Regions from separate parts of the Agrobacterium burrii genome, predicted to be linked through region 1. Evidence: riboswitches for the same ligand, from Rfam matches in the RefSeq annotation. Region 1 holds a riboswitch; each other region holds the start of a gene.

Evidence for each region. A riboswitch is a leader RNA that binds a small molecule or an ion and turns the genes downstream of it on or off. The one in region 1 is predicted to bind cobalamin.
Region 2: another riboswitch for cobalamin. It lies ahead of JZX89_RS24525 (CbtB domain-containing protein); the one in region 1 lies ahead of JZX89_RS06200 (ABC transporter substrate-binding protein).
Region 3: another riboswitch for cobalamin. It lies ahead of bluB (5,6-dimethylbenzimidazole synthase); the one in region 1 lies ahead of JZX89_RS06200 (ABC transporter substrate-binding protein).

The regions. Positions count from the first base shown of each region.
Region 1 is NZ_JAFLNA010000002.1:576,015-584,103, reverse strand. It holds gene JZX89_RS06220 (class I SAM-dependent methyltransferase) at 1-819, shown strand, start outside; gene JZX89_RS06215 (pseudoazurin) at 837-1,214, opposite strand; gene JZX89_RS06210 (ABC transporter ATP-binding protein) at 1,307-2,107, opposite strand; gene JZX89_RS06205 (FecCD family ABC transporter permease) at 2,104-3,132, opposite strand; gene JZX89_RS06200 (ABC transporter substrate-binding protein) at 3,129-4,160, opposite strand; cobalamin riboswitch at 4,321-4,556, opposite strand; gene JZX89_RS06195 (GNAT family N-acetyltransferase) at 4,596-5,474, opposite strand; gene argE (acetylornithine deacetylase) at 5,703-6,827, shown strand; gene JZX89_RS06185 (2-hydroxyacid dehydrogenase) at 6,852-7,775, shown strand; gene JZX89_RS06180 (cupin domain-containing protein) at 7,805-8,089, shown strand, end outside.
Region 2 is NZ_JAFLNA010000016.1:139,670-147,758, reverse strand. It holds gene dmeR (Ni(II)/Co(II)-sensing transcriptional repressor DmeR) at 1-196, opposite strand, end outside; gene JZX89_RS24560 (hypothetical protein) at 324-680, shown strand; gene JZX89_RS24555 (MerR family transcriptional regulator) at 809-1,222, shown strand; gene pip (prolyl aminopeptidase) at 1,308-2,243, shown strand; gene JZX89_RS24545 (GNAT family N-acetyltransferase) at 2,439-2,927, shown strand; gene JZX89_RS24540 (type 1 glutamine amidotransferase family protein) at 2,949-3,515, shown strand; gene JZX89_RS24535 (hypothetical protein) at 3,604-3,918, opposite strand; gene JZX89_RS24530 (CbtA family protein) at 3,923-4,636, opposite strand; gene JZX89_RS24525 (CbtB domain-containing protein) at 4,648-4,830, opposite strand; cobalamin riboswitch at 4,992-5,220, opposite strand; gene JZX89_RS24520 (cytochrome c) at 5,311-6,231, opposite strand; gene JZX89_RS24515 (c-type cytochrome) at 6,319-6,753, opposite strand; gene JZX89_RS24510 (LysE family translocator) at 7,001-7,645, opposite strand; gene JZX89_RS24505 (helix-turn-helix transcriptional regulator) at 7,778-8,089, shown strand, end outside.
Region 3 is NZ_JAFLNA010000008.1:12,180-20,268, reverse strand. It holds gene JZX89_RS15485 (LTA synthase family protein) at 1-812, opposite strand, end outside; gene JZX89_RS15480 (NAD+ synthase) at 1,038-2,717, shown strand; gene JZX89_RS15475 (bleomycin resistance protein) at 3,007-3,384, opposite strand; gene JZX89_RS15470 (TolB family protein) at 3,577-4,407, shown strand; cobalamin riboswitch at 4,528-4,709, shown strand; gene bluB (5,6-dimethylbenzimidazole synthase) at 4,807-5,523, shown strand; gene JZX89_RS15460 (DUF2865 domain-containing protein) at 5,720-6,823, opposite strand; gene JZX89_RS15455 (NADP-dependent malic enzyme) at 6,956-8,089, opposite strand, start outside.

The sequences.
Region 1 (8,089 bases):
GACACAATCCAGTATGGCAAGAACGACAGCCTGCGAGATGAAATCAAAGCCTATTGGTCCGGCCGCGCCGCGACCTTCGATCTTTCCCCCGGACACGAGATTTTTTCCGAAGATGAGCGTAAAGCCTGGCATGCGCTGCTTTTGAAGCATCTGGGACAGGGAGAGGGCCGCAAGGCGCTCGATCTCGCCAGCGGAACCGGCGTCATCTCGCATCTGATGGACGATCTCGGTTTTCAGGTCACCGGCATGGACTGGTCGGAAACCATGCTGGCGCTTGCCCGCGAAAAAGCCAAAACCCGCGGGCGCAACATTCGCTTTTTTGTCGGCGATGCCGAAAATACCATGGAGCCGGATGAAAGCGCCGATGTCATCATCACGCGTCATCTCGTCTGGACACTGGTGGACCCACAGGCAAGCTTCGCCGAATGGTTCCGCGTGCTAAAACCGGGCGGGCGGCTGCTGATTGTCGACGGCGATTTCGTCAATACCGGCTGGCGCGAAAAACTCGTCAAGAAACTGGCCGCAGGTCTGGAAGGCATCGGCCTCTTGAAACCGGACCAGCCGCACAAGCCAGCGGATCCGGGCAATGCTTTCAACAGCATTCTTTCACGGGTCTATTTTTCCAGCGGCGCGCGGGCCGGTGATGTCGCGGCGCTGTTGCGCGCTACGGGTTTCGAACCCGTTGCGGTCGATCAGGATCTTCAGGCCATCCATCGCGCCCAGTCGAAAAACTTCAGCCTGCTGAAGGGCATTCTGCGTGGCCTGCAGCACCGTTATGCGGTCTGCGCCGTGAAGCCGGATATGTCCGCGAAAGACTGAGGACGGCCAGAGCCGTCTCATTTTTCGGCCTGCTCAAAGAGATCGTCCAGCCGGGGCTTGGCGCGTCCGGGCACGTCGACCGTCCTGTAGCTCTGCGGCAAGGTCGCCTCCCCCATCTTGATCAGCATGACCATACCCATGCCGTAATGCGGCGAGCATTTGATGCCGTAAAAGCCCGGCCTGTCGAAAGCAGTCTCGAATTCGTCGTTGATCCGGCTCTTGAAACCCTCGGCACCATCAGGAATCATGCCGTCGATGGTCGCTGCATTGTGGCTCTTATGGGTGGGTACGAAGCGCACGCGATCGCCGGGGGCAATCTCCAGAAAATCGGGCTCGAACACCATCGGGCCTTTTTCGCCCCGGTTCAGCATTTTCACCTCGAAGGTTTCGGCCATGGCCTGCAAGGGAAGACCCGTGGCCAGCACCAAGATAATTCCAGCCAGAGCGCTACGCGGCTGCAAGCCAAGGCGAAGTTTTTTCGATCTCGTCATCGTACCAGTGCTTTCTTTGTCTGATCGGCCGCTCCATGCGCCGGCAGAAAACGAATATGGGAAAAGCCGCCCTCATCCGTGGAGACGACGGACTGCACCCCGAAAACATCGGCGATCGTCGCCGATGTGAGAACCTCGCGCGGTGGACCGGCCGCGATCATCTGGCCGCAATGCATGATGGCGACGCGGTCGCAGAACATCGCGGCGTGATTGAGATCATGCAACGCCGCCACAACCGTCAGCCCCTGCCGCCGCACCAGATCGAGCAGGCCGATCTGGTGGCCGATATCGAGATGGTTGGTCGGCTCATCCAGCAGCAGGATATGCGGCTGTTGTGCCAAGGCGCGGGCGATATGCAGGCGCTGTCGTTCGCCGCCGGAAAGATGGTGCCAGTATCGTTGCGCCTTGTCCGCCATATCGACATTGTCGAGCGCGGCATCAACGATGGCATCGTCACTGGCCGACCAGGCGGAAAGCGGGCCGAGATAGGGCGTGCGCCCCAGTTCCACGGCTTGTCGGGCGGTGATGCGCTCGGTGGTTTCGGCCTGCTGTTCCACAAAGGCCAGCCGGCGCGCCAGTTCACGCCGCCCGAAGGAGGCAAGCGGCTCCTCACCAAGCGTGACATGGCCTCGGCGCGGCTTGCGGATGCCGGCCAGCATGGAAAGCAGCGTGCTTTTGCCGGAACCGTTCGGGCCGATAATGCCCAGAAACTCCCCGGACCCGACATCGAGCGAAACACCGCTGACAATATCGACATTGCCGGCGTGGAAATGCAGGTCGTGGGCGGATAATTTCATGAACGCCCCCTTTTCTGCCCGAGGATGAAGGCGAAAGCCGGCGCGCCGACGAGCGCGGTAATCACGCCGATCGGCAGCACCTGACCGGGAATGGCGATGCGCGAGAGAATATCGGCGACGATCATGAACACCGCGCCGGTCAGCGCCGTTACCGGCAGCAGCAACCCGTGGCGAACGCCGACGAAAATGCGCGCCGCATGGGGAATGACGAGACCGACGAAGCCGATGGAACCGACCAGCGACACCATGACCGCCGTCATGATCGCCGAAACCGAAATGAGCACCGCATAGGTCCGGCGCACCGGAATGCCAAGCGAGGCGGCTGCCTGACCGCCGAAGGCAAAGGCATCCAGCGCGCGGGAATACCAGAGGCACACCGCAAGACCGGCAATACAGACCGGCAGAGCCAGCCAGACATCCGGCCAGCGCACACCGGAAAGATTGCCCAGAAGCCAGAACATGATACCGCGCGCCTGCTCGGCATTGGCGGATTTGGTGACGATGAACGAGGTCATGGCATTGAATAACTGTGAACCGGCCACCCCCGCCAGAATGATGGCGCTGTTGCCGTGTCCCGCCCGCACCGCCAGCAGGCTGACCAGCGAGAACGCCACGAAAGCTCCGATCAGCGCGCCAGCCGGCATGGTCAGGAACCCTGCGCCAAAACCCAAGAGCGCCACGGCCACCGCGCCGGTGGAAGCGCCTGCGGAAATGCCGAGAATATAGGGATCGGCAAGCGGGTTGCGCAGAAGCGATTGCAGCACTGCACCGGCAAGCGCCAGCGAAGCACCGCAACAGGCGGCAACAACGGCGCGGCTGAGACGGTAACTCCAGACGATGCCTTCATCCAGCGGCTCCAGCGGGTAACCCGCATGGAAGACGCGGTTGGCAATGGTTTTCGCCACCACATCGAACGGAATGGCGGTCTCGCCGATCGCCGCTCCGGCCATCAGCGCGACGAGCAGCAGGGCGAGTGCGGCAAAAGCCAGCCCCGCCCTGCCGAGATTGACGGAAAGACCGTTCACTTGGCGAGGCCGGCAGCCGAGATCGCTTCGGCCAGCGTTTCAATGCCTTCGATCGTGCGGATGGTCGGGTTCATCGCCTGCGCATCCATGTCAAAGACATGACCTTGCGTGACGGCGGGCATGATGCTGGCCACGGGATCGGTTGCGAGGAACTTGTGCTTGACCGCCACGTCATCGGCGGGGAAACGACGACGGTCCATCTTGCCGGCGACGATGACAGACGGGTTGGCCTTGGCGATGGTTTCCCAGCCGACGGTCGGCCATTCCTCATCGCTTTCGATGATATTGGTCAGCCCGAGTGCCGACATGATGTAACCAGGCGCGCCATGGCGGCCCGCTACATAAGGGTCGATATCCAGTTCGGCGCTGGAGAACCAGAAGACGGCCGAAAGCTTGCCATTCGCCGAGGCGATCTTGGCGCGGGCGGCTTCCTCGCGCTTCTTCAGGTCGGCAACGACCTCTTCACCGCGATCCTGCACGTTGAAGATCTTGGCGAGATCGCGGACTTCCTGATAGATCAGATCCATGGTGAAACCGGTCTTGCGCACGCCGTCACCGCCGCCGGAATTGTCCTTGCCGACGCAATCGGCAGGCGAGGTATAGACGGGAATACCCAGCTCGGCAAATTGCGCCGGCGTACCGACAACACCTTCCGGGCCGATCTGCCACTGGAACTGCGTCGTCACCAGATCCGGCCTCTTGCCGACGACGGCCTCGAAACTCGGATCATTGTCGGCCAGCCGCTCCACCCTGGCATTGGCTTCCTCGTAACCCTTCAGAACCGGGCCGATCCACAGCGCGGTGCCTACCACCCTGTCGGCAACGCCGAGAAGATAGAGCACTTCGGTCGTGCTCTGGCCGACGGATACGGTGCGGGCGGGCGCCTGTTTGAAGGTGATGTCCTGACCGCAGCTGTTGATCGTCAGGGGATAGACCGTTTGCGCAGCATGGGCGGAAGCGACAGGCAAAGCCGCAAGCGCAGCGGCCAGAAAGCCGGCATAGGCCGGCAGGCGTCCAGAAATAAACATGTGTTCTCCAGTCGAAATTAAATCGCTTGTTCCAGAGCAGCAGGCGTTAGAACGCGCAGCAACAGCGGAACGTCTTGTACGGAGAACAACGACGGGACGCAAACCAAATGTTATGAAATAACATTACAATTTCCTCCTCCGGGCTTCCCCGCCCGTAACGATGGTTCATATTTTGACGGCAGGTCTCCTGGCTCACGAATTTACGCCGCTCATCTGCCTTCCCGCATTCCACAGAATGCAGTGGCATGACGCCTTTGAAGCGTCACGAGGATGAACGGCAATCCGCTTACAGTTGCGGGGGCAGCCACGGCATTGGGCGATCATCATCACCCGCACCATGTTCCCTATTAATCCCTTCGCCTTTCGGCTGCAGGAACCGTCGCTTTCTCACATACGGCGCAAGAAGCGGGGCGTCAATTGCGATAGTGCCGCAGCTCAGCACAAAGACGGGCCTGCCAACGCGAAAATTTGTCCCGCACCAAAACCGGCCGGTTGCGGCGCGTTTTTCGACATGGTGGTGAGTGTTTCGATCTCCACCAGCCCGGATTGCGCCAGAAAATCGGTGAGAAGACCGCTGTCGCGCACGGCGTCGAGCCGGACAAGTTGCCCCTCCAGATCGGCAAAATGCCGCCTGACCAGCGCGATCGCATCCGCCTCGTCACCCGCAACGACCGGGCCGACAATATGGCCCCGCCCCGCCGCCCGGCGCAGTGCAAAGGCGACAAGACGGTCCGCCTCGAACAGGCCGTAACCGGCATTCTCCCGCAGCAGACGTTGCAGGACGCCCCGGCGCGAAACGCCGAAAGCTGCCTGATCCAGATCCTCCACGGCAGAAAGTTGATCTTCCGAAAGCGGCTCGATCCGCTGTTTTCTGCCGAGCTGCGGCGTCTCGATAGCGCAATGCGCCTTGCCCCGCAGGAGATGCACCTTTTCCGTATCTCCGGCAAAACCCAGCGAGGAAAAAAGTCGCCGCGACACCTCCGTTGCATTCAACCGCAAGGCGGCGGCAGGATATTTTGCCGAAAGCTGCCGCACAAGCCAGGGTGCGACGCCCCGACCCTGCAGGCGGGGAGAAACGATGACCATGCCAAGCGTCGCGAAATTCGGATCATAGGGAAAAAGCATGGCGGTTGCGACGACGCGGTCGATCTCATCCAGTGCGGCAAGGCCGACGCCGCATTGCCTCAGGAAACACCATTCATTGGCGTGATAACGCCATCCGACAGCCATGGACAAGGCATGCAGATGATCGGCCTCCACATCGGCGATATCCACGGTCCGCAATTCGAAACTATCGACTTTGAGCAGCTCCATAGCAAACGGCTCTCATTCCCTCCGGCGCGGAACCTTGGGGTCCCGGCAGCCCAGCCCATGACATCCGAAGATAACCAGCCTCGCCAGCACGAATTTTCTGAAAGCACTGGAAGGACACAACAATCTACCGAAATCGTCGGCATTTCAGCAGATAAACGCCGTCGGCCACTCTAAGCTTCTGCGATGAATAATCCGGCCAGCATAAACGGCCGGCCAGTGGGGAAGACCATGAACGCAATCGAAATCCTTGAGCGTCTCGTCGCCTTCCCGTCCATCGTCGGAACCGCCAATGGCGATATTGCCGGATGGATTGCGGATTATCTGGAAAGCCACGGCGCGAAAGTCTCGCTATTGCCGGGACCGGAGGGCGACCGCGCCAATCTCTTCGCCACTTTTGGTCCAGCCGATCGCGCCGGTTATATCCTCTCCGGCCACATGGATGTGGTGCCGGCCGGTGAACCGGAATGGACCTCCGATCCGTTTACGCTCAGAACCGAAGGCGACCGGCTATACGGACGCGGCACCACAGACATGAAAGGTTTTCTCGCCACGGTTCTCGCCGCAGCACCGGCATTTTCGCGCATGTCGCTGAAACGACCGATACATATCGCCTTTTCCTATGACGAAGAAGCGGGCTGTCGCGGCGTTCCCCATCTCATCGCCAGATTGCCGGAGTTGTGCGCCCCGCCGGCAGGCGCGATCATCGGCGAGCCAAGCAATATGCGCGCCGTTCGCGCCCACAAGGGCAAGGCCGCAGCGCGCATCACGCTGCGTGGTCGGTCAGGCCACTCGTCGCGTCCAGATCAGGGGGTGAACGCCATTCACCTGATGACAGGCATCATGGCGAAAGCAGTCGACACCGCCGATGTGCTGACGCGGGGACCGTTCGAAGCGACCTTCGAACCGCCCTACTCCTCCTTGCAGATTGGCACGGTCAAAGGCGGGCAGGCAATCAACATCATCCCCGATCATTGCGCCATAGAACTGGAAGCGCGGGCAATTTCGAGCGTCTCCCCGCTCGCCCTGCTGGAGCCGGTACAAAGCGCCGTCGAAGCGCTTGCCGCAAAGGGCGTCGATATCGAATGGACACCGATGAGCGCTTACCCCGCGCTGTCGCTTCCAGCCGATGCACCGCTCGCCGTGCTTCTGGAGGAACTGACCGGCACCCCCAACCTCGCAGCCGTCAGCTACGGCACGGAAGCCGGGCTTTTTCAGGCGGCGGGCATCGATGCCATCATCTGCGGGCCGGGCGATATCGGCCGCGCCCACAAACCGGACGAGTTCATTACGGCGGCTGAGCTTTCAGCCTGCCAATCGATGCTGGAAACGCTCGGCCACCGCTGCGCGGTTTAAAACTTCGGGACATATGGATTTCAGATGACCTTTCTCTTCAATTCCGACGCAAAACGCGGTGAAATCTTCCGGCAGGCCCTGGCCGCAGAGTTTCCCAATCTGCCGTTTTCGATGGATGTTTCGAGCGTCGATCCCGATGCGGTGCGTTATCTCATCACCTGGACGGTGCCTGACGATATCGCCCGATATCGCAATCTCGAAGTGCTCTTTTCGATCGGCGCGGGTGTCGATCAGTTTCACATCGAGGCCATCCCGGACACGGTAAAGGTCGTGCGCATGGTGGATGAAGGCATCATTCGCATGATGCAGGAATATGTCTGCCTCGGCGTGCTTGCCCTTCACCGCAACCTGCCGGTCTATTTGCAACAGCAGCGCCAGCAATTGTGGAAAGCCCTGCCCCAGCGTCAGGCGGAAGAGTGCCGGGTAGGCATTCTCGGCCTCGGCATGCTGGGTGTTGCAGCACTGGAGCGGCTGAAACCTTTCGGTTTTCCACTGTCCGGCTGGAGCCGCTCGCCGCGCAATATCGATGGCGTCACCTGTCATCATGGCGATGAGGGATTGGGCACCATCCTCTCCACCAGCGATATTCTGGTCTGCCTGCTGCCGCTGACCGACGAGACGACCGGACTTCTGAATGCCGAACGTCTGAATTCGCTCCCCGAAGGCGCGGCTCTGGTTCACGCCGGGCGCGGCAGGCAGCTCGACCATGACGCCCTCATCGACACGCTGGATAGCGGCAGGCTTTCAGGCGCCGTGATCGACGTCACCGATCCCGAACCCCTGCCGGAAGGCCACCGTTTCTGGACGCATCCGAAAATTCTGCTGACGCCGCATATTGCCAGCGTCACCCAACCCCATTCCGCCGCCCGCACCGTCGTTGATAACATCAGACGATACGAAGCCGGTCTCGAACCGCTCGGCCTCGTCGACCGCAGCCGCGGATATTGATCAGCCACCCATCTCTGAAAGGAAAATCCATGCCGCTTCTCAAGCCCATCGACACCAATCCCGATTTCGAGCCGAAGGCCTCCAAGGCCTTGCCGGAACGCCTCATCGCCGGCGATCCCTCGTTCAAGACCTGGGCGTTGGACGAAGCCCGCGACGGCACCGTAAAAACCGGCATCTGGGAAGCGACCCCAGGCGAAAGCCGCTCGATCAAGGGCGAAACCTTCGAGTTCTGCCATATTCTGGCCGGCGTCATCGAAATCACCCCTGATGGCGGCGAACCGCAGCGTTATACGGCAGGCGACAGCTTCGTCATG
Region 2 (8,089 bases), on a different contig from region 1:
CCACATGTTCGTGCAGGTGCTCCTGCATCACCTCTCCCGTCAGGCCGGAAAGCGCGCCGCGCACCGAAGCCAGCAATTGCAGCACCTCGCCGCAGGGCTTGGCGTCATCAAGCGCACGCTCCACCGCCTCCATCTGCCCTTTCAGGCGGCGGATGCGGGCCAGAAGCTTCTCCTTGTTGCGGATCGTATGGGACATAAGCACCTCATATAGTATAGGGGGGTATACTATATTGTGTTGATTTTTCGTTCAAGTCCTGCGTGACGCAATCCTCGCGAATGTTTCGGCCCCTAAAAATGCTCCATCAGAACTTGGGGACTCAGTCATGACGACTATCGCAGCAACCACCACCAGCTATTATGCTTCTCCGGTCCGGACCCTTGAGCCGACGAAAAACAAGGAAACCCACTCCACCACTGAAGCCCTGCTGGAGTTGACCCGCGCGGCACACCGCGTCATCTCGAGCGCCGAGAGCGTCGCCACCGCGGTCGCGCCGGCTGCCGCCAGCGTGTCGGCCGGCCTTGCCGCCGCATTGTGGAACCTCGACAGCGGCGCCTCCGCCACAGCTACGCCCGTGCTGGAGATGGCCGCATCCTCCGCCCAGCCTGAAGCCACATCCAGCCTCGAGGCAGAGGTTGTGAAAGCGCTGGCTCAGGCGCTCGGTGTGGACGACGCCGCCTGATACCCATTGACCTGAAAGCCATTGAACAACGGGCTGAAAAGCCATATCTCTAGAGACTAGAGCATCGGACCATGAGCGGCGGAACTACCCCGCTCTGCCGCCGCTGCGCCAGAGATATGGAGAAAGCCATGCTGTCCATCGGTGAACTGTCCAAGCGTACCGGCGTCAAGGTGCCGACGATCCGCTATTATGAGCAGATGGGCCTCATCCGCGAGGCAGACCGTTCGGAAGGCAACCAGCGCCGTTACGAAAAAACCGACCTCGAAAGGCTGGCCTTTATCCGCCATGCCCGTGATATTGGTCTCAACATCGATGCCATTCGCGAACTCATCGCGCTCAGCCAGCACCGGCAAATGCCGTGTGAGGGGGCGGACCGTATCGCCGCCGAACATCTCGCCCATGTCCGCGAAAAAATCGCCAGCCTGAAGAAGCTCGAACACGAGCTGGAGCGTATCGTCTCCCATTGCCACGGCCATTCCATCGAGGATTGTTACGTCATCCGCGCGCTTTCCGACCACGGCATGTGCGAAGGCGAGCATTGAGACGCCGGCAGGATCGAGATGGTGACATCCAGCTGTCATCCGCACGATATATGCGCGTCCCATCTCTTTCAAAAAGACCTGACGAATGCCCGAAATCCCTCCCTTCGACACAGTTTTCATCGATGTTTCCGAAGGTCACCGGCTGCATGTGACGATTGCCGGCAACCCGGCGGGACAGGCCGCGATCCTGCTGCACGGCGGCCCCGGCTCCGGAATATCGGCCACTGCGCGGCGCTATTTTGATCCTGAGCGTTACCGAATCATCCAGTTCGACCAACGCGGATGCGGGCAAAGCACGCCAAATGCCGCCGTCAGCCTCGAGCACAACACCACCCAGCATCTGATCGACGACATGGAGGCCATTCGTGTGGCGCTTGGCGTCGATGACTGGCTGGTGTTCGGCACCTCATGGGGTTCCACACTTGCGCTTGCCTATGCCCAGCGCCACTCAAAACACGTTCGCGCCATGGTGCTGGCGGGTGTCACCACCACGCGGCAAAAGGAAATCGACTGGCTTTACAAGGGGCTGGCGATGTTCCTGCCGCAGCAATGGCAGCGCTTCATCACGGCCATCCCGGATCACCTGGCGAAGGAAGATCCCGTCGGCGCGTATCTCCAGCTTTTGAACGATCCTGACCCGGTCATCCGCCGGATGGCGGCGCTTGAATGGCATTTGTGGGAGGCGGGTTCGATCAGCGCGGAGTCCAGCGCGGACTTTCCAGAAAAATGGCGTGATGCCGACTATATTCTGACCCGCGCCCGACTCTGCGCCCATTATTTCCACCATGCGGCCTGGCTGGAGGACGGCGTGCTTCTGAGCAATGCCGGCGTGCTCGCGGGCATCCCCGGCATGCTCATCCAGGGCATGCGCGACCTGCAGGGACCACCCGTCACCGCTTACGAACTTGCTGCGGCATGGCCGGGAAGCGAACTGATTGCCATAGGTGAAGCCGGGCATTCCACCGGTGATGCGGGGATGGAGGATGCGATTGTTTCAGCGATCGCACGATTTGCAAATTGAAGCCGCTTGACAGATTACGGATTCGGGCGCATTGCAATGACATGATCAACGAACGCGCACCCATCTCCTGCTCGTACTTTTGGGCCTACCTTTAAGGGCGGCTCGACAGATCATATTGTCAACAAGCCGCCGTCAGGCGGCTTTGTTGTTTTCAAACGTCCTGACGGCACCAATAAGACCAAAGGACCGAAAAAAATGACCGAAGATAGCTCCCTTACACTGGAAAGACCGCCCGTCGTCATCATTCGCGGCGCGCGCAAGACCGATCTGCCCGAGCTTAACGAGATGATCACGCTGCTTGCCTCCTACCACGGCGATGCGGCGGCAATCACGCCGGCCAAGCTTGAGCGCGACCTGTTCGGCCCCCTGCCCTGGGTGCATGGTCTTGTCGCCGAAGCCGATGGCGCGCTGATCGGCTACGCGCTGCTTCTGCCGCTCTACAGGGCGCAGGAAGGCCGGCGTGGGCTTGAACTGCACCATCTCTTCGTGCGTGACGGCCATCGCGGCCACGGCACGGGCCAGCATCTGGTTTCCCGCGCCCGCGATATCGCCAAGCGGCTGGGTTGCGACTATCTATCCGTCAGCGCCACGACCGGCAATGTGGCGGCGCATCGTTTCTACGAGAACATGGATTTCGCGCCGCGTCCGGTCACCGGCATGCGCTACATGCAGTCCATCGCCTGATCAAAACCGACGGAGACGGCCATGACACGTATCGCGATTGCGCTGGCGCAGGATTTTGCGGACTGGGAACCGGCGCTGCTTGCGGCGGCGGCACGCAGCTATCTCGGCGTCGAGATCGTTCATGCCACCCCGGACGGGCGGCCGGTAACATCGATGGGCGGGCTGAATGTGTCGCCCGAAACCTCCTATGACGCGCTTGATCCTGACAGCATCGATGCGCTCGTCATTCCCGGCGGTCTCAGCTGGGAAAAGGGTACGGCCGCCGATCTTGGCGGGCTGGTGCAGCGCTTTCGCGAAAAAGACCGGCTGGTTGCCGGTATCTGTGCGGCGGCAAGCGCGCTGGCCGGCACGGGTATCCTGAACCATGTCGCCCATACCGGCAATTCGCTCGCCTCACACAAGGCCTATCCGGCCTATAGCGGCGATGGTCTTTATCGTGACCAGCCGAAGGCGGTCAGCGATGGCGGCGTCATCACGGCATCCGGCAGCGCGCCGGTCAGCTTCGCGGTGGAAATTCTGAAAAACCTCGGCCTCTTTGGTCCGGAAGCCGAGGCGGAACTTGGAATTTTCGCGGCGGAGCATCGGTAAGACGCAGCCGTCTTGATGCCATGCACTCTCCACTTCCCCGTCATTCCGGCCTTGAGCCGGTATGATGGAAGTGGGAACTTCAGGCCAGTCAGTGCCGATCAAGCACCCGGCAAACACGGGGCGTGGCGCCCTCGCCTTCCCCGGCAATCGCACGGCGAATATCGCGGCTGTTCAAATGCAAGCTGCGGCCGGCAGGCAAGTTTGAACGTTTTATCTTGGCAAGGGCTGCGACGATAAAGCCGGCCTCGTTTTCATGAAAATAGGCGAGAGCCGCCTCGCGCACCGGGTCTGGCCCGAGGACTGCCTTGAAGGCAAGACGGTGCACGGCGCAGAACGCACCGTGACCGGGAACGACAAAACGCAGCGCATCGAGTTCGTCACTCCATTCCGCTGCGTCCTGCATGCATTTACGCCGACTGGAAGCGTTTCAGGAAAAACGCGCTCAGTGTTCCAAGCAGCGCCCAGAAAACGAAGCTGGTGATGGTGGCGGCAACGATGAACTGCCGTTCCAGCGGCAGCGGTGCCAGCGCATGTTCGCCTTCCGGCGGCAGCGGTGCGCCCACCACATGCGGCGCGACGATCAGGACCAGAGCAAGAACGATGGCCCAGGGCTCGCGGCGAAACGCAATCAGCGCAATGCCGCCCGCGGTTGCGGCAACCGTCGAGAGCCACCAGATTTGCCGCGCCTCAAGTGCTGCGGCCGGGCTTCCCGGCAATTCCGGCGGCAGGCCGATCATCGGCGCGAGCATGACGGCGGCAAAACCGGCAACGCCCCACAGAAGACCTTCGCGCCAGCCGGCATCGGTGCCGCGCAGCGAGATGAGACCGGTCAGCACCAGCGCGTAACCGATGGCGGTCAGCACATTGGCAGCGACAGTATAGGCGGTGCGTTCGAAACCATCGGCCGGAGTCCAGGCCTCGTCATTGTGCTCATGGGCGGGAACCGCAGCGCCGGGTGCTGCCGCATCATGGCTATGGGCCGCTTCGCCGCCGGCGCTTTCAAAGGTTTCCGCCTGAAGGATGAGCGGCGTGGTGCCGAAAGCCTGCATGGCCGAGACGGCCAAACCGCCAACGATGCCGACCAGAACCGCGGTAAAGACGATATTGCGAAAAAATGACATGCCGTTTCCCCTCAATGGCAGGGGAAGGCATTGGCATGACGCGTGTCATGCGCGGCATTGTGAACGGCTTCCACATGCGAAAAGCCGACAAAACCGACGACGAACAGGCCAAGCACGATCGCCGTCAGCGATTGCGCGAAGCTGCCCGTTTTTGCTGAAACGGCAGCATTGGCCGTATTCTGCTGGATAGACATGGTGACCCCTCTCCCGGCGCGACCCCGCGCCATAAGATGCGGCCGAACGGCAAAAAGCCAACAGACCGCATATGATACACTTCACCACGGGGATACGAGACTGACACAGGGGCATCGAACCGACGACCCTGACATTCCGCTCTTCCGGACACCCCGCCGGCATGGACATTTCCGTGATGGCAGGTCTCCTGGCTTACGGGTCAAAACCTGAAACACCTTCCCGGCATCGCCCTCGCCGTAAAAAAAGGGCGAGATGGCTTGCCAGTGGCATTTCGTTTCAGGCTCTCCGCTCACAGTTGCGGGGGCAGCCACGAATGAGGATTTCTCCCTATCGTGTTCCCTTTTCACCTTCCGGAACGCCCGGAAGGAACCATCACGGACATGTTATCGGCCGGGTGGGTGCGGGAGTCAATGGTGGCGGCTCCTTGGCACCAGCACGACGTGAAGCATGTGGTGAGCGCCAACCCAAGCCATGCCCAGTTATCGAGACGGGATCGCCTTCAGATAGGCCGCAATCGCATTGCGGTCTTCGGCGGTGAGATGCGCCATGTTCTGCTGCACCTTGACCATGGAGCCGCCGACGCTGTCGAATTCCGGGGTGAAGCCGGTTTCCAGATAGCCGGCAATATCCGCCGTCGTCCACGATCCGATGCTCGCAGAACCCGGCGTGATATCGGGAATGCGGCCCTCACCTTCGGGATTGGGGCCGCCAGCCAGCCATTTGCCCTCCAGAAAACCACCGAGCGCATTGCGCGGGGTGTGGCATTCACCGCAATGGCCCGGCCCTTCGACCAGATATTGGCCGCGCAGCAATTCGGCATTGGCATTGGCAAGCTCGACGCGCGGCGGTGCGGAAGTGTCGAAATACAGGAATTTCCAGCCGCCGAGCGCCATGCGCAGGTTGAAGGGAAACGGTAAGTCGTGATCCGGCGCATCATTCTGGCTGGCCGGCAGGGTTTTCAGATAACCGAACAGGTCGTTCACGTCCTTCTGCGTCATGCGCGCATAGGAGGCGTAAGGGAAGGACGGGTAAAGATGTTCGCCGTTCTTTCCCACCCCGCGCGTCATGGCATCGCCGAATTCCGCCAGTGTCCAGCTGCCGATACCGTGCTGTGGATCAGAGGAAATATTGGGCACATGGAAGGTGCCGAAGGGGCTTTTCAGCGCCTGCCCGCCGGCAAGCGTCCGCATCGCGTCACCCGTGGCATCCGGTGCTGCATGACAGCTTGCGCAGCCACCCGCCCAGAACAGCGTTTCGCCATTGGCCAGATCCGGCTCTCCGAGGCTGACCCAATGGCTGGGCGCCTGCCGCTGCGGCGCGGTGACCCAGGCGAAAATGCCGTAGCCGGCAATGGCCGCGATCACGGCCCCGCCCACAAGCTTCGTCCAAATGGAAGACATACCCCTCTCCCCATTCTCACCCGAGTGATCAGGTGTCTTTCAAAGTGAAAAAACGCCGCCGGGAAGCGGCGCTTTGAAATTCATGATTTATTTCTTCAGACGATAGGTCTGGTGGCAGGTGCCGCAATCGGCGCCGAGCGTCTTCATGGCGGTGGTGACGCCCGCCTGATCGGTGGGGAGATTGGCAAGAACCTTATCGGCATCAGCACCGAGCTTGGCCGCCTTGGCCTTGAAGTCCTCAAAATTTTCCCAGATGGCGGGGGCAGCCGCGCTGCCGGTCTCGGAACCCTTCGGGAACTGATCAGGGAAAGCCTTGGCATTGGTGCTGATGGTCGTCACGGCAGCCTTGACGGCCTCGGCGTCGAAGGGCTTCTGGCCCTTGGAGATGGCAGCCAGCGCGCCCATGGAGCCGCCGATCTGCTTCATCATGCCTTCACGTTTTTCGACTTCGCCGGCAGCGAAGACCGCTCCGGCGCAAAGACAGCCGAAAAGCATGGCCGCCGCGATGGTTTTCAGTTTCATACACTCTCTCCTTGATTCCGGCCGGGTGCCGGACGCTTGATGGAACGGCGCGAGGATGCCCTTTCCGCATGGCGAAAAGAAGTCACATTGCGGTGAATTCCGCCGTGAAAACAGAAGTCTAGAGTATCAGGCCGAAAACTGTCCGAAGGTTTTCCGACAAGAACCCGTGACAAAACAACGGGCCAAAGGAGAGCATTCGCTGGCTTGCCAGGGAATAGCCTCCCTGGAGCGGCGCAACCTGTTCCTGTTATTCGCCGAGGCTCCACGACAGAGCTTCCCAAAATGTCAGCAGCGCTGCGGCAACCAGCATGAAACCGGCAGCGCGACCGATGAAGATCGTGGCGCCGGGTGAAGAAACCAGCCATTGTCGGCTTTTATCCGCCGTCAACGCCAGCGCGCCATAAACGGTAAACTGCGTTACCGCCACCATCACGCCCATCACCAGCCCCTGCATCCAGATCGGACCATAGGCCGGTTTGAGAAATTGCGGATAGACCGCCATCATGAACAGATAGGCTTTCGGATTGGAAAGGCAGGTCAGCACCGCTCGCCAGAACGCTTTTTTCGACGAGGCGCTTGCCTGCGCCTCATCGCCATTCACGACGATTGCGCTGCGCATCAGGCCGATGCCGATCCAGACCATATAGGCAGCGCCGACAATGAGAAGCGGCAGAAACAGCGACGGCATCCAGGCGGCGAGCAGGCCAACGCCGGCCGCGCCATAAAGCGAATGCACGATGCCGCCGGCGCTCATGCCGCTTGCGGCCGAAAGGCCGGTTTTCCTGCCGCCCGTCAGCGCGCTTGCCAGCACGAACAGCATGTCCATGCCCGGCAGGATGATGATGCCGAACAGGACCAGAAAGAAAAGCCAGAGATTTTCGGCGTAACTCATGTCAGTATCTCCCCAGACGGTTCATGGCACATTTAGGAATATGCATGTTTCTCAATGTGTTTTGCCGTTTATAGAAAAAGCCAACTGACAGCATTATGTCAGTTGTCTTGAAAAAACGCCGGGGAAATGTCAATGCGCAAGGCGTCGAGACTGTTCGAGATCATTCAGATCCTGCGGCTGGCGCGCCGGCCCGTTACCGCCCAGATGATTGCGGAAAAGCTGGAAGTGACGGCGCGTTCGGTCTATCGCGACATAGCCGCCCTCCAGACCATGCGGGTGCCCATCGAAGGCGAGCGCGGCGTCGGTTATATTCTGCGCCCCGGCTTCAGCCTGCCGCCGCTGATGTTTTCCATTGATGAGACCGAGGCAATCGTGCTGGCGCTCGCCATGGTTGGCCGTTCCGGTGATACCGAATTGCGGCAGGCGGCGAGAAAAGCGAGCGAC
Region 3 (8,089 bases), on a different contig from region 1:
TCGCCCTTGTTGGCGGCGAAGGCGGCTGGCTCCGAGGTTAGATCGGCGATGCTGTTTTCACTATATCCCTGCGGTGCCGAGACATTGGCCATGGGAATGTTGAAGGCGAAGGCCATCAGGAAGCCGTTATGGCGGTAGTTTTCCTGCTGATCCCACATCATGGGTATGATGTTGAGGCGATCACGCAGCCATGAATAATGCGAATAGTCCATCAGCGAGGCAAGGCCGGCAAGAAGCGGCAGCGCCAGTGTGAGCCCCCCAGCGCGTTCACGCCAGCTCAGTGACGGGGAATGGCGGCGCGCCAGCAGCCAGAGCGTCACGAGAGCCGTAATGGCTGCGCAGATGCCGAGGCCGACCAGCACTGCCGTCAGCGGTTGCGCCTTCAGCATGGTTGGCAGAAGCTCGAAAATCTGGCGGCCGAACAGCAGGTCGGAGGGATAAAGCGGATCGGAGAGATAGGTCTGTTTCTGCGCCGAAATCAGGCCCGTGAGAGCGCAGAGCGGCGCAACGGCGATGAGGGACAGGTAACGCCGGCCAAGGATCGCATCCAGCGCTACGAGCACGGTGAGCACAGCGGCGATGGTGGTCATGCCCGGACGGGCCGACGAGGTGAGGAAAGCACCGACATCATGGAGCGAACCGCGGGCGATCCACTCCAGCGCAACGACCAGCACGATGGATGCGACCGTCAGATTGGCAAGCGTATAGGCCGTGCCAGAAAGCTTCGAAAGGCTCCTTGTCCATGCAGGCGAAAAGACGAAACCAGCCTTTTCGGAAGCCGTTGTTTTTGGCGCCGAATCTCTCAAACTCATACTCCGGTATTTCAGGCAGCCGCCCAATCCGGGGAGGTGAATCGGGCGTCGCAAAAGTGTCATGTAACTGTCACATAAGCGCGATGAACGCGACATGAACTTTGGCGAAACTGGCGGGCAGGGCGATAACCTTAGCGTGAGCGTTATTCCGTTAGGTAAGGGCAGGGTGCTGCCGCATGCAATTGCCGCGTTGCGGAGCGGACACGGGCGCGGTATTGAAATGGCATGAGCGACAGACACGATATCCAGAACCATCTCCGGATTGCCGTCGGGCAGTTCAATCCGATCGTTGGCGACGTGGCGGGCAATCTCGCCAGGGCGCGTGAGGCAAGGGCCGATGCGGCAACGCAGGGCGCCGATCTCCTGCTTTTGACCGAGCTGTTCATTTCAGGCTATCCGCCTGAGGATCTGGTGCTGAAGCCGGCTTTCCTGAAGGCCTGCCTGAGGGCGGTGGAAGAACTGGCGGCCGAAACCGCCGATGGCGGACCGGGTGTCGTTATCGGTTTCCCGCGCCAGGGCGAGACAGGTCGGCACAATTCGGTGGCGCTGCTGGATGGCGGCAAGATCGTTGCGCTGCGCGACAAGATCGACCTGCCGAATTACGGCGAGTTCGACGAGAAGCGTGTTTTCGCCGAGGGTTCGATTTCCGGTCCGTATAATTTCCGCGGGGTCCGGATCGGCATTCCGATCTGCGAGGAAATCTGGAACGAGATGGGCGTGTGCGAGACGCTGGCCGAAAGCGGGGCGGAAATCCTGCTGGTGCCGAACGGTTCGCCCTATTATCGCGGCAAGCTGGATGTGCGCCATCAGGTGGCACTGAAACAGGTGATCGAGAGCGGTCTGCCGCTGGTTTTCGCCAACCAGCTGGGTGGGCAGGACGAGCTGGTATTCGATGGCGCAAGTTTCGGCTTCAATGCCGACAAGACGCTTGCTTTCCAGATGAGCCAGTTCGAGGCCACACTTGCCGTCACCGACTGGAAACGCACGGCGGAAGGCTGGCATTGCGAAAGCGGACCATTCTCGAAAATACCAGAGGGCGAGGAGGCGGATTACCGCGCCTGCATGCTGGGCTTTCGCGACTACGTGAACAAGAACGGTTTCAAGAGCGTGGTTCTCGGCCTTTCCGGCGGCATCGATTCGGCGATTTGCGCCGCCCTTGCCGTCGATGCGCTGGGCGAGGAGCGGGTGCGCTGCATCATGCTGCCCTACCGTTATACATCGGAAGAATCGCTGAAGGACGCCGCCGATTGCGCGAAAGCGCTGGGCTGCCGTTACGACATCGTGCCGATCGTTGAGCCGGTGGAAGGTTTCCTCTCGGCACTGTCAGATCTCTTCGAAGGTACGGAAGAGGGCATTACCGAAGAAAACCTGCAGAGCCGCACGCGCGGCACCATTTTGATGGCCGTGTCCAACAAGTTCGGCTCGATGGTGGTGACAACAGGCAACAAGTCGGAAATGTCGGTGGGTTATGCCACCCTCTACGGCGACATGAATGGCGGTTTCAACCCCATCAAGGACCTCTACAAGATGCAGGTCTACGCCATTTCCGCCTGGCGCAACACCCATGTGCCGCCGGGTGCGCTTGGCCCTTCCGGCGAGGTCATTCCCGCCAATATCATCGCCAAAGCGCCGTCCGCCGAATTACGCCCCAACCAGACCGACCAGGATTCGCTGCCGCCCTATCCGGTGCTGGACGATATTCTGGAGTGCCTTGTCGAGAAGGAAATGTCGGTCGAGGAAATTCTGGCGCGAGGTCATGACGCGGCAACGGTGCACCGGGTTGAGCATCTGCTCTATCTCGCCGAATACAAACGCCGGCAATCGGCTCCGGGTGTGAAGATCACCAAGAAGAATTTTGGGCGTGACCGGCGTTATCCGATCACCAACCGGTTCCGGGATCGGTGATGGATGAAGCGGGTAGGGGCTGCGCTCTCAGGTGAGGCGGCGATCCCTTCCCTTGCGAGGCTGATTGTTTCGCCCGGCGCTGCGGCTGGTTTCTTCTCCCCGCCGGGGAGAAGGTGGCCCGAAGGGTCGGATGAGGGGGCAACCTCTCCGTATATCGCGAAGCTTGCCCCCTCATCCCGCTGCCGCGGACTTCTCCCCGGCGGGGAGAAGAAACAAGTGGCATGCGCTCGATCCAAAGTGAGGGATGCACGAACGGCGCGGAGAAACCCCGCGCCACTCTTCACTCACCTCAAATAACCTGCCCCACATCGATGCGGTTGCCATCAGGGTCTTCAAAGACAAAGGCCCGCAGGCCATAATCCTTGTCCTGCAGGGCCTTGATGATGCGCAACCCATGGTTCTTGCAAACCGCATGCAACGCATCGACATCGCTTACCATCATATGCGCCACATTGAAGGGCGCTGCCTTATGGGTGGGCTGCAACGTCAGGTGCAGTTCGGCATTGCCCTGTTTGAGGATCATGAAGCCGACGGGATTGCCGTTTTCGAAGGTTTTTGTGAAGCCCAGCACGCCGACATAAAAATCATGGGCCTTTTCGATATTCCTGACAGGAAGCATTGCGGCGATCCGCCCGAAGCGGATGCCGTGATCGGCGATGGTATTCATCGCGGAACCTCGGATCTGGGAGAAACGGGGAGGGTTACGGGCGGTGCCGGAACGCTGGCGTTTTTTCCGATTTGAATTTGCAGGACGGTGCCTGCGGCCATAGGATCATAATCACCATGGTGGCGAAAGCAAACGGAATGTCTGCGTCCGCCAAAGGTCTGATCCAGACTATCGACAGCCCAGGGAGGCAGCATGCGCAGTTCGATCGAAATCTTTAATATACGCACCCGGCAGATGCGGGTGGTGTGGCAGACGCCGGAACTGTTCGAAGCGCCGAACTGGTCGCCGGATGGCAAATATCTGTTGCTGAACAGCGAAGGGTTGCTCTACCGCCTGTCCCCATCCGGTGATGCTTCGCCGGAGAAGGTCGATACCGGTTTTGCCACGCAGTGCAATAGCGACCACGGCATTTCGCCGGATGGATCGCTTTATGCCATTTCCGACAAGGTCGAGTTCGACAAGAGTGCGATCTATCTTCTGCCATCGGCGGGCGGTGCGCCAAAGCTGATGACGAAAAACCTCCCCTCCTACTGGCACGGCTGGTCGCCGGACGGCAAAGGTTTCGCCTATTGCGGTATTCGCGATCAGGTCTTCGACATCTATTCCATGGATATTGAGAACGGCGTCGAAACGCGGCTGACGCATGGCGAAGGCCGCAATGACGGGCCGGATTATTCGCCGGATGGTGCGTGGATCTATTTCAATTCCAGCCGTACCGGGCAGATGCAGATCTGGCGGGTGCGGGTGGATGGCTCCACTGTGGAGCGCATCACCGACAGTTCCTATGGCGACTGGTTCCCGCATCCGTCTCCTGGGGGTGACAAGGTGGTGTTCGTTTCTTACGACGCCGATGTCTTCGACCATCCGCGCGATCTCGATGTGCGGGTGCGGTTGATGGATATGGATGGCGGCAATGTCGAAACGCTGTTCGAGCTTTTCGGCGGGCAGGGCACGATGAATTCTCCCAACTGGTCACCTGACGGGGACGAGTTCGCTTATGTGCGTTATTTCCCCGTAGCCTGATGCAATCGGGAAGCCTGTTACCGTCATCCCGGCTCGCGGCCGGCATGACGCAGGGGAGGGACGCTATGGGCAGATTGCCGCACGGGCTTGCAAGACCCTTGCATTCGCAAGCATTCTTGCCCATAGCTTCCTCAGTCAGGTGCCCGCCCTTGCGGCGGGAGAATCGGGAATCCGGTGAGAAACCGGAACGTGCCCAGCGCTGTGAGGCGGATGCCCTTTTCATAAGCCACTGAAGTTATTCGGGAAGGCGAAAAGGGCGGATGAAGCCGAGTCAGAAGACCGGCCTGGCAGGATAGACCGAACCGCGCGGACGGCGGCAGGTTGCTGAAGATGCGCGTCGTGCATGCGGGAGCCGGTATGGTTTCGGCACCGGCGCGCCCGCATTGTTGGGGTTAAACGATGCCGACCGATCCGTCCGCTGGTAATTCATTGCAAGCCGATCCATTCGATCATGCGCTTTCGCCCGCCCGCCCGTTTTCGGGTGCGGAGCGCGAGGCGATCTACCGCGCCATTGAGACGCGCCGCGATGTGCGCGACCAGTTCCTGCCTGATCCGTTGCCGGACGTGCTGGTGGAGCGTCTCTTGAAGGCGGCGCATTCCGCGCCCTCGGTGGGCTTCATGCAGCCGTGGAATTTCACGCTCGTCACTGATGGTGCCGTGCGGCAAGCGGCCTTTGTGGCCTTCAGCCGCGCCAATGAAGAAGCGGCGGCGATGTTTGCGGGCGAGCAACAGGCGCTTTATCGCAGTCTCAAGCTTGAGGGCATCCGCAAGGCACCGCTGAGCATCTGCGTCACCTGCGACCCTACGCGCGGCGGCAAGGTGGTGCTGGGCCGGACCCACAATCCGCGCACGGATGTCTATTCCACCGTTTGCGCCATCCAGAACCTCTGGCTTGCCGCCCGCGCCGAAGGCATCGGCGTCGGCTGGGTCAGCATCTTTCATGACAGCGACATTCGCACCATTCTTGATATCCCCGACCATATCGAAATCGTCGCCTGGCTATGTCTCGGCCGCGTCGATGCGCTTTACACGGAACCGGAACTGGCGGTGAAGGGCTGGCGGCAGCGCGTGCCGCTGGAAGAGCTGGTGTTTCGCAACCGCTGGGGTGGGCGGTAAGGGATGAGATGCGCATAGCGTCGCCTCTCGTTTCTTCTCCCCGACGGGGAGAAGGTGGCCCGAAGGGTCGGATGAGGGGGCTAGCTCTCCGGATATCTCTACGCTTGCCCCCTCATCCCGCTGCCGCGGACTTCTCCCCGGCGGGGAGAAGAAACAAGTGGCATCCGCTTGCTCTATTACGGGCAAATAACAGGGGTCATTGCTGCGGCTGGATGCCCTTCAGCGCCGGGTTTTTCAGGTCGATGCGGCCTGTCTGGTCCGGCAGGAATTTCGGGCCGATGACGCGCACTTTTGCGTCGTTCGGATCGTAGTCGCGTTCGGGAACCGGTTGCTCCGGCGGCTTTGCGGCCTGTTGCTGTTCTGTGGGTTTCTGAGGCTTGTCACCCTGTGGTGATGGAATGGTGGTGATGCCGGAATAGGGCTTTTCGGGCTGCGGCCGGGCGGCCTCTTCCTGTTTTTGCATGTCTTCGTGATAAGCGGCCATGTTACAGGCGCAGCCGGGCGCTTTCGTAGACGCGTTGCGATAGGCGAAGGCGGTCGGCAGGTCCCTGTAGGGTTTGCCGGTTTCGGCCGAGACCATGTCGGAGGTCTCCTGATCCGTCATGGAGTGGAAATAGAGTTCCGTCTGCGTGCCCGGGCACATTTTCTGGCACTGCTCGGCCTGGGCGCGGAAATCAAGCGGCGAGGCATTGGAGGCGATCGGGAAAAACGAGCCGTCGCAGGTACGCACGCAAAGGGTGCGAAGTCCGCCCTCGGCGGTGGTATTGGGGTAAGGCGACAGGCCTGCCTGTCCCGGCTGATTATCCTGCTGGCGGAACGCATCGGGGTAACGGGTCACATCGGGCACTTGCGGCGATTGCGTGTCCGTTTCCGGCATTGCGCTGCAGCCATTGGCGTCGAGTGCGGCGAGAATGCGCTGGCGCCTGATGCCGCCATCATCGCTGCGCTGAGCCGCCATCGCATCGTCACGGTCACGAATGATGGCGTCACGTTCGGCTTCGGCATCCACCAGTGCATCACCGATCTCGGCGCAGAGGCCGGCATTGGGGTTGCCGTAGACAATGACGCTGCCCGACGAACAGCCATAGCTGCGCAGATCGTTCCTGATTTTGCGCACGACGATGTTCTGGCGGGCGAGCGCGTTGGCGTAACGCCGCACCTCTGCCGTGTTGCCGATGATGCGGGGTGGCTCGCGCAATTGCGCATAAAGCGTATCGCAGACCTGATCCGCGACAGCGGCGGCCGGGGCGAGGAAAACAAGGGGAAGCAGGAGGCCGATGATGCGGCTGCGCCGGGTCAATTGTTAGATCCGTTCGATGTCCCCGGCCGGTGGCAGGGGCGTTATACTTCACGAAATCCGTGTTTCAGGAAGATAACATAAGCTGTCGCCGCAATGCGGCAACAGCTTGTTCAAAATTGCGTTAATGCGCCCTCACACCGAAGGGTGCGACGCCTGCACCACGGCAAAGGCCGCCATGTTGACGACGCCACGCGAGGTGACGCTGGGCGACAGGATATGGGCGGGAAGCGCCGTGCCGAGCAGGATCGGGCCGACATGCAGGCCTTCCGTCAGGGTGCGGGTGACGCCGAGCGTGATGTTGGCGGCATCGAGGTTGGGGAAAACCAGAAGGTTCGCCTCGCCGGTCAAAACGCTGTTGGGCATGGCGCGCTTGCGCAGCGTTTCCGACAGTGCGGAGCCGCCCTGCATTTCGCCGTCCACTTCCAGTTCGGGTGCGGCCTGCTGGATGATCTTCAGCGCGCGGCGCATCTTGCGGGCGCTTTCCGAGTCACGCGAGCCGAAATTGGAGTGGCTGGCAAGCGCGATCTTCGGCGTGATGCCGAAACGACGAATTTCCCTGGCCGCGAGAATGGCCATTTCCGCCACTTCCTCTGACGTCGGATCGTTGTTCACAAAGGTATCGGTGAGGAACAGCGCGCCCTGCTGGGTGATGAGCAGGCTGAGGCCCGCAAAGGAGCGCACGTTCTCCTGCTTGCCGATGATCTGGTTCACGTCACGCAGATGCCGGTCATAACGGCCTTCCAGACCGCAGATCAGCGCATCCGCTTCGCCGCGCTTGACCGACAGCGCGCCGATGACCGTGGAGTTGGTGCGAACGATGGTGCGGGCGGCTTCCGGGTTGATGCCGGCGCGGCCGACCAGCGCGAAATAGTCATCGACGTAATCACGGTAACGCGGATCGTCTTCCGGATTGACCACGGCGAAATCCGTATTCGGGCGGATGCGCAGGCCGAAACGCTTCAGGCGCGTTTCGATGATCTGCGGACGGCCAATGAGGATCGGGATGCCGGTGCCTTCCTCCAGCAGAACCTGGGCGGCGCGCAGCACGCGCTCGTCTTCGCCTTCGGCAAAGATGATGCGCTTCTTTTCGGCGGCTTTCGCGGCGTTGAAGACCGGCTTCATGATAAAGCCGGAGCGCCAGACGAAACGGTTCAACTGGTCGAAATAGGCTTCGAAATCGGTGATCGGCCGGGCGGCGACACCGCTTGCGGCGGCGGCGCGGGCAACGGCGGGTGCGATGCGCAGGATGAGGCGCGGATCGAACGG